DNA from 2 places in the Janibacter sp. CX7 genome. Region 1 is predicted to be linked to the other one. Evidence: predicted binding sites of a transcription regulator. Region 1 holds the regulator's gene; the other holds the start of a gene.
What was found. Region 1 encodes LexA, which represses DNA repair genes until DNA is damaged. Its sites were predicted from a motif close to TCGAACANNTGTTCGA; they were not measured.
Positions count from the first base shown of each region.

Region 1 (4,189 bases):
CGACGGCAAGGACCTCGCCGTCACCGGGCCGAAGACCCGCCGACGCCGGATCGGCCATGCTGCGGCCGGGGCCCGGCTCGAGCGTGGCCCGATCTCCCGGGCGGTGCGCTACCGCCGACCCGACCTCCCGGCGGAGGAGGGCACTTCGGCCCTGGCGGCAGTCGGTCTCGCGGAGCGGGTGGCTGCTCTCCCCGAGGGGGAGCGGACCTCCCTTCGTCGGGGTGGGGAGCCGCTCACCCGGCACGAGCGGGCCCGGCTGCACCTGGCGCGCGCCATGCTCGGCGAGCCGGCGCTGCTCCTGCTGGAGCACGTCGACGACGACCTGGGCACTCAGGGGAGAGCGCTGCTGCGCCGGCTGCTCGAGGACTACCCGGGCGTGGTGATCGTGGCCTCGGACCGGCCGCAGGAGATCCTCGCGCAGTGGCGCGACTGGACGGTGCCTACGCCGGCAGTGACGTCTCGGCCGCCGCGGTCAGCGCCTCGAGCGTCGTCGCCACTGCCGGCACCTTGAGCAGGTCCTCCGTCGTCACGACGTGGATCCGGCGCCGGGTCTGCGGGTCGAGGGGGCGGATGACGACGTCGTCGTTGGACGTCGCCGCCCGGATGAGGTCGGGGATCAGGGCGACGCCCAGACCGGCGGCGACGAAACCCTGGACGGCGACGTAGTCCTCGGTCTCGAAGGCGACCTTGGGCGCGAAGCCGGCGTCGTGGGCGATCTTGAGCAGGTGGCCCCGGCAGCGGGCGCAGCCGGCGATCCACTCGTCGTCGGTGAGGTCGGTCATCGAGACGACCTCGTGGTCGGCGAGCGGGTGGTGGCGCGGCAGGGCCACGCGCACCTCCTCGTCGAGCAGCGGGTGCACGACGAAGCCCTCGAGGTCCTCGCCCCGGGCCAGTTCGCTGCCGTCGTAGGAGAAGGCGACGGCGAGGTCGACCTCGCCGGCCCGCAGGGCCGCGAGCGACTCCGGCGGCTCGGCCTCGGTGAACTGCACGGACAGGTCGGGGTGCTCGGCGCGGACCGCCGCCAGGGCGCGGGGGACGAGCGTCACCGACGACGACGGGAAGGCCATGAGCCGCACCCGACCCGAGCGCAGCCCGGCGATCGCGGCGACCTCCTCCTCGGCGGCGTCGAGAGCGGCGAGCACGGGGGTGGCGTGGCGGGCGAGGACGGCGCCGGCCTCGGTGAGCCGAACGGAGCGACCGACCTTTTCGACGAGGACGGTGCCGGTGCGCTGCTCGAGGCGCTTGACCATCTGGGAGACCGCGGGCTGCGAGTAGCCGAGCGCGAGGGCAGCGGCGGTGAAGCTGCCCTCATCGGCGATGGCCCGCATCACGCGCAGCCCAGCGGCGTCGATCATGGGGCCCATCGTAGGTCGTCGCGCCGACCTAGGATCGAGGCATGCCAGACGACGTCGATCGGGTCGAGCAGATCGCGAGGGTGCTGCGCCATGGGCCGGCCCTCGTGCTCACCGGGGCCGGCATGTCGACCGAGAGCGGGATCCCCGACTACCGGGGCCCGGACGGGACGCGGCGAGTGACCCCGATGCACCTGTCGGAGTTCGTCGGGAGCAGCTCGGCGCGACAGCGCTACTGGGCGCGCAGCTTCGTCGGGTGGCGGCGGTTCCACGCGGCGCGGCCCAACGCCGCGCACCGTCTCGTGACCCGCCTGCAGGAGCTCGGGGCGGTGGGGCCGGTCATCACGCAGAACGTCGACGGCCTGCACCAGGCCGCCGGGACCCGCGACGTCGTCGAGCTGCACGGCAACCTCGTCGAGGTCGTCTGCCTGACCTGCGGGGCGCGCATCGACCGACCCACCCTCGATGCCCGGATGGCGGCGCAGAACCCCGGCTTCGACGTCGACAGCGACGAGATCCGGCCGGACGGCGACGTGCGGCTCGAGACCGTCGACGTCGAGCGCTTCGTCGCACCGGAGTGCGAGCGGTGCGGGACCGACATGCTCAAGCCGGACGTCGTCTTCTTCGGCGGAGCGGTCGCCAAGCCGCTCGTGCAGCACTGCTTCGACCTCGTCGACGCGGCGCCGAGCCTGCTCGTGCTCGGCAGCTCGCTGCAGGTGATGTCGGGGCTGCGCTTCGTGCGGCACGCCGCGAAGCGCGGGATCCCGGTCTCGCTCATCACCCGCGGTCCCACCCGCGGCGACGACCTCGTCGACCACCGCGTCGACGGGGAGCTGGGGGACTCCCTTCGCTCCCTCGTCGACCTCGCGGAGGTAGGCGTCAGAGACGCCGCAGCACCGCGGTGACCTTGCCGAGGATCGTCGCGTGGTCGCCGTCGATGGGGTCGAAGGCGGGGTTGTGGGGGAGCAGCCACACGTGGCCGTCCTTGCGCTTGAAGGTCTTGACCGTCGCCTCGTTGTCGAGCATCGCCGCGACGATGTCGCCGTTGTCCGCGCTCGGCTGCTGCCGCACGACGACCCAGTCGCCGTCGCAGATCGCGGCGTCGATCATCGAGTCACCGACGACCTTGAGCAGGAAGAGCGAGCCCTCGCCGACGATCTGCTTCGGCAGCGGGAAGACGTCGTCGACGACCTCCTCGGCGGTGATCGGGACGCCGGCGGCGATCTGACCCAGGACGGGCACGTAGCTCGCCTCGGGGCGCTCGTCGCCGGAGCCGGTCGGGTCGACGGGCTCGTCGTCGGGGCTCGCGCCGCCGCGCATGCCGGCCATGTCAGCGACCGACCCGGGGTCGGTCGGGGAGGGCTGGTCGTCGGGGGAGATGACCTCGATCGCGCGGGGGCGGTTGGGGTCGCGACGCAGGTAGCCCTTGCGCTCCAGGGAGGAGAGCTGGTGGGCGACCGAACTGGGGGAGGTGAGGCCCACGAGCTCGCCGATCTCGCGCAGGCTCGGCGGGTAGCCGCGGGTGGCGACGGCATTGCGGATCACCTCGAGCACCTTGCGCTGGCGCACGGTCAGCCCGTCGCCGGTGTCCCGCTGCGGGAGCTGGTGGATGTTGTCCTCGTCGCCCATCTCGACCCCTTCGTGCGTCCGCCGCGACACCGTTGTCGGTGGTCGCTGGTCAACTTCTCGCTGTGACCGACAGTAGGCCGATCGAACAGGCATTTCAAACATCTGTTCGAGCGTGTTGTTGATTTCCTTCGAACACCCGTGCTAGACATCGTACAGACGTTCTATCGAACACCGGTTCGACAGAGCCGCCACGAGGAGGACCGCATGACCGCTCTCACCGCCGCCCCCGCCCGCATCGACGTGCACCCGGCGCGCCCCGCGCGCTCGCGTCACCTCGTCTCCGTGCCCACCGGCGACGCCGTCCCGGAGCGTGCGACGACCTCCCTTCGCCTGACCCGTCGTGGGCGCCTGGCGATCACCGTGACCACCATGCTCGTCGCGAGCGTCGCCGGCGCCACGGTCGCCTTCGGCGGTCCGGCGACCACCCCGCAGCAGGTGACCGTCGAGCCGGGGCAGACCCTCGGGCAGATCGCCGAGGCCGAGCTCTCCCAGCTGCCCACCCGCGAGGCGGTCGCCCGCCTCCAGGTGACCAACGACCTGTCGACGAGCCACGTCCACGCGGGCCAGGTGCTCACCATCCCCGCGCCGTGAGGCGCCCCTGACACCCGGGCCCTTCGACCCGGCCCGGGCCAGCCATCGGCCGCCTCCGCAGCATGCGGGGGCGGCCGATGTGCCGTTCGTCGACGGTTCACGTGGGGGACTTGCGTCGAGGCTCACGGAGGGTTCTAATGGTCACTACATCTAGTGGTTACACGGTTGTCATTCGTCCACATCTAGTGCACAGGATGGGGCCAGTTCTCCACAGGTGATGGGGTTCCATCCCCAGACTCGTCCACCGCACCGTCCACAGGACGCACGAGCGAAGGGAGCACGGCGTGCACTGCCCGTTCTGCCGTCACACCGACTCCCGGGTCATCGACAGCCGCACGACGGAGGACGGCAGCGCCATCCGGCGCCGCCGTCAGTGCCCCGAGTGCAGCCGGCGCTTCACCACCCTGGAGAGCGCCAGCCTGACCGTCACCAAGCGCTCGGGTGCGGCCGAGCCCTTCAGCCGGGCCAAGGTGCTCGCCGGTGTCCGCAAGGCCTGCCAGGGCCGCCCGGTCACCGAGGACCAGCTCGCCATCCTCGCCCAGCGCGTGGAGGAGAGCATCCGCTCGCAGGGCAGCGCCGAGATCGACGCCCACGAGGTGGGCATGGCGATCCTGCCG
Region 1 is NZ_CP101464.1:1,145,762-1,149,950, forward strand. Features, by position in the region: gene NMQ01_RS05625 (ABC transporter ATP-binding protein) at 1-511, shown strand, start outside; gene NMQ01_RS05630 (LysR family transcriptional regulator) at 441-1,355, opposite strand; gene NMQ01_RS05635 (NAD-dependent protein deacetylase) at 1,397-2,257, shown strand; gene lexA (transcriptional repressor LexA) at 2,232-2,981, opposite strand; gene NMQ01_RS05645 (LysM peptidoglycan-binding domain-containing protein) at 3,186-3,572, shown strand; gene nrdR (transcriptional regulator NrdR) at 3,857-4,189, shown strand, end outside.

Region 2 (4,189 bases), 230 kb from region 1:
CGCTCGACCTCGCCGACGGCGTGCGCCATCGCCGACTGCATCCGGATGCCGAGGACGTCGAGCTTGAGCAGCCCGAGCGCCTCGACGTCGTCCTTGTCGAACTGGCTCATCGGGAAGCCCAGCCAGCTCGACTCGACCGGGGTGCGGTCGAGCAGCCCGCCGTCGGACAGGACCACCCCGCACGGGTGCAGGGCGATGTGCCGGGGCAGCCCGTCGAGCCGCTCGACGAGGTCGAAGAGCGTCGTGAGGCGCCCGCCGTCGAGGCTGCGGGTGCGCAGCTCGGGCAGCTCGGCCATCGCCGAACGCACGTCCTTGGCCCGGATGTGCGGGAAGGCCTTGGCGATCTCGTCGACCTCGGCCGGCGGCACGCCGAGCGCGGCGCCGACGTCGCGGATCGCGTGCCGCGCCTTGTAGGTGTCCATCATCGACACGCACGTCACCCGGTCGCGGCCGAAGCGCTGCAGGATCAGCTCATACATCTCGGTGCGGCGGGCCGACTCGACGTCGATGTCGATGTCGGGCAGCTCGGCCCGCAGCGGCGAGCAGAAGCGCTCCATGAGCAGGTCGTGCCGGATCGGGTCGATCGCGCTGATGCCGAGCAGGTGGTTGACCAGGCTGCCGGCGCCGGAGCCACGGGCGGCGACCCGCACCCCCGCGCCGGTGATGATGTCGACGACCTCGGCGACGGTGAGGAAGTAGGTCGGGTAGCCCAGCGCCTCGACGACGTCGAGCTCGTCGGCCAGACGCTCCTCCACCTGCCGCAGCACCGCCGGCGACGCGTCGGGGTAGCGCTCGCCGATGGCCGCCCGGCAGCGCTGCGCGAGCACCGCCTGCGGGTCCTCGTCGGGGCGCAGCCCGAGGACGCGCGCCTCGGGCAGGTGCACCCGGCCGATGCCGAGGTCGCGGCGGTCGTCGAGCGCGCACGCCATCGCCGTGCGGGCCGTCTCCTCGAGCAGCGCCGCGGCCCGCTGCCGGGGGCTGGCGCAGGCGAAGCCACCGGCACCCCCGCCGAGGACGGCCGCGACCCGCTCGGCGCGCGCGGCCATCGTCGCGTCGTCGGCGAGGTGCCCGGCCGTCGTCACCCGGTCGAGGTGGCGGGTGTCGAGGACGACGAGGCGGCGGGTCGCGTCGAGGACGTCGGCGGTCGCCGCGTCCTGCGGGTGCAGGTGCCGCACGGCGGCGGTGAGCACGGCCGGGACCCCGCAGGCATCGGCGAGCCCGAGCAGGTGGGCCGCGTGCCCGGTCGAGGCCGGTGTGCCCGGCGGGCCGCCGTGGTCGACGACCTCGATCGCCATGGCGCCCGGCGGCAGCAGCCGCTGCCAGGCGCGCAGCCGCTCGCGGGCGAGGTCGGGCCGGCGGGCGAGCAGCGCGGCGCCGACGTCGGAGGTCGGGCCGAGCAGGACGAGGAGCGGCGCGGGCTCGTCGGGTCCGGGCGAAGCGGCGTGCCGGGCGATCATCGCCGCGGTCGCCACGGCCTCGCCGCGCTCCCCCGTGAGGTGCACCTCGCTGACGAGCCGGCACAGCCGTGCCCAGCCGACCCCGTGCGGCACCCCGGCGCCGGCACCACGGGCGAGCACGGTGACCCGGGGGTGGCGCGGGTCGACCTGCGCACCGCCGCGCACCGGGGTGCGTCGGGCACCTGCCGGGGCCCGGCCCCCGCCGTCGACGGCGAGGTCGACCCCGAGCACCGGCGCGATGCCTGCGGCGGTCGCCGCCCGGACGAACCGCACCGCCCCGTAGAGCCCGTCGCGGTCGGTGAGGGCGAGCGCCGGCTGCCCGAGCTCCGCGGCCCGGGCCACGAGGTCCTCCGGTGTCGTCGTGCCATGACGAAGGGAGAAGCCCGACGCCACGTGCAGGTGGGCGAAGCTCACCCGGCCTCCCCCCTTCGCATGTCCTCGAGGTCGTGCGACGGGGGGATGGCGACGAGGTCGGCGGTGACCCGGACCGGGGGCAGCCCGAGGGTGCCCGCCGCGATCCGCACGAAGTCCTCGCCCTGGCGCAGCAGGTCGTCGACCTCGCGCACGCTCATCGGCCCGGCCGCCCCGACGCCGGGGCGGGCGCCGCCCTCGGGCAGGACGGTCGCGAAGAAGTCGGCCCACTCGGTCAGCTCGGGCGCGACCCGCGGCAGCAGGCGCCACACGTCGACCGGGCCACGGGTGGTCCCACCGGCGCCGTGCCCGGGCGACTCCGCCGGGGCGGGCCTCCCCCGGACGGTGAGGACCGCGGCGGCCGCCCGCAGCACGGCGAGCTTGGTGCCGGCGCTGCGCCCGGCGACGGTGCGGGCCATGTGCGCGGTCGCGAGACTCTCGCCGGCGGCGGCGAGCAGGTCGAGCGCGGCGTCGAGGCGCTCGGGGTGCAGGACGGGGACGGCAGCCATCGCGCCTCAGTCCTGGGTCCGCAGAAGGAGCCAGCCGGCCCCGCCCGACGTGCCGTCGCCGTCGACCCCGAGGTCGTAGACGCCCGGGCTGCTCGCGCGGCCCCGCTGGGCGCTCACCCGCCACACCTCACGGGCGAGCGGGACCTGCGCGAGCGCCCTCTCACCGGTCGAGCGCCACCACGCGTGCCGCTCCTGCCAGTGGTCGACGACCTCCGTCACCCGGTAGAGCCGCCCCCGCCACAGGAACTGCTCGGGGGCTGCGCCACCCGCCGGCTGCGGGTCGCCCACCCGCACCTCGATGGCCTCCTCGACGAGCCTGACCATGACCACTCCTTCTGCTCGAACACCTGTTCGAACAACAGTAGCCCGGGGTGCCGACACCCCGTCAACCCCGGCCACCCCGCCCGACGTAGGCTGGTCGCGACCCGGTGATCCGACCACGGACCACCGACACCCGCCCCGCCCCCTTCGTCACTGGAGCCCCCGTGCCGCACCCGCTGGACCGCGCCGACCTGCGCTCGCGCGTCCAGGCCCGCATCGACACCGAGCTCGACCGCTGGGGCGGCGAGCTCGCCGAGATCGGGCCCGACGTCGTCGACCTGACCACCCCCGTCCGTAGCCTGCTGCAGGGCGGCAAGCGGCTGCGCGCCGGCTTCGCCTACTGGGGCTGGCGGGCCGCCGGGCAGCCCGACGACGACGGGGCGATCACCCTCGCGGCGTCGATGGAGCTCTTCCAGGCCGCCGCGCTCATCCACGACGACGTCATGGACGACAGCGAGACCCGACGCGGCCAGCCGGCGCTGCACCGCGCCCTCGCCCGCTCCCACGCCGAGCGGGCCTGGCACGGCGACCCCGAGCGCTTCGGCACCGCCGGCGCGATCCTCGCCGGCAACCTCTGCCTCGGCTGGTGCGACGATCTCTACGCCGACAGCGGGCTGCCGACCGCGGCCCTCGCCGCCGCCCGTCCGGTCTTCGAGCGGATGCGCGGCCAGCTCATGGGAGGGCAGTTCCTCGACATCGTCACCTCGATGCGCCCGTGGCACGACCTCGCCGACGACGAGCGCATCGAGTGGGCCCGCAAGGTCATCCGCTACAAGAGCGCGAAGTACTCCATCGAGCACCCCCTGCTCATCGGTGCGACCGCCGGCGGCGCGAGCGCCGACGACCTCGCCGCCCTCTCCCGCTACGGCCTGGCGCTCGGCGAGGCCTTCCAGCTGCGCGACGACGTGCTCGGCGTCTTCGGCGACCCGGAGGTCACCGGCAAGCCCGCCGGCGACGACCTGCGCGAGGGCAAGCGCACCGTCCTCATCGCGCACACCCTCGCCGGTGGCGACGACGTCACCGCGACCCGGGTCGACCAGTGGCTCGGCGCGCCGGACCTGGGCACCGACGAGGTCGAGGCCTTCCGCGAGCTCATCGTCGCCACGGGTGCGCTCGACGCCGTCGAGCGCGACATCGCCGAGGGCGCACAGGTCGCACGCGATGCGCTCGAGCAGGCCACCGGCATCGCCGACGAGGCCCGCGAGGTGCTCGCCGAGCTCGTCGACGCGACGACGGCCCGCGCCACCTGAGGCCTAGGCCTCCTCCATCGCCCGGCGGCGCACCTCGGTCTTGAAGCCGGCGCGGATCGCCGCGATCGGGGTCGACCCACCGGGCAGCGTGTCGTCGTGGGCAAACATCCACTCGACGATCTCGTCGTCGGCGAAGGCATGGTCCGACAGGACGGTGAAGGTCCCCGCGAGCTCCGGCAGCGGCCCCTCCTCACCGAGGAAGTCGACCGGCACCGACAGCACCTTGCGCTCACCGCGACGC
Region 2 is NZ_CP101464.1:1,379,661-1,383,849, reverse strand. Features, by position in the region: gene NMQ01_RS06770 (DNA polymerase III subunit alpha) at 1-1,871, opposite strand, end outside; gene NMQ01_RS06765 (SAV_6107 family HEPN domain-containing protein) at 1,868-2,377, opposite strand; gene NMQ01_RS06760 (DUF6504 family protein) at 2,384-2,701, opposite strand; gene NMQ01_RS06755 (polyprenyl synthetase family protein) at 2,863-3,948, shown strand; gene NMQ01_RS06750 (Rv2175c family DNA-binding protein) at 3,952-4,189, opposite strand, start outside.
Region 2: the regulator LexA is predicted to act here: its motif matches at 2,717-2,732, upstream of NMQ01_RS06760 (DUF6504 family protein).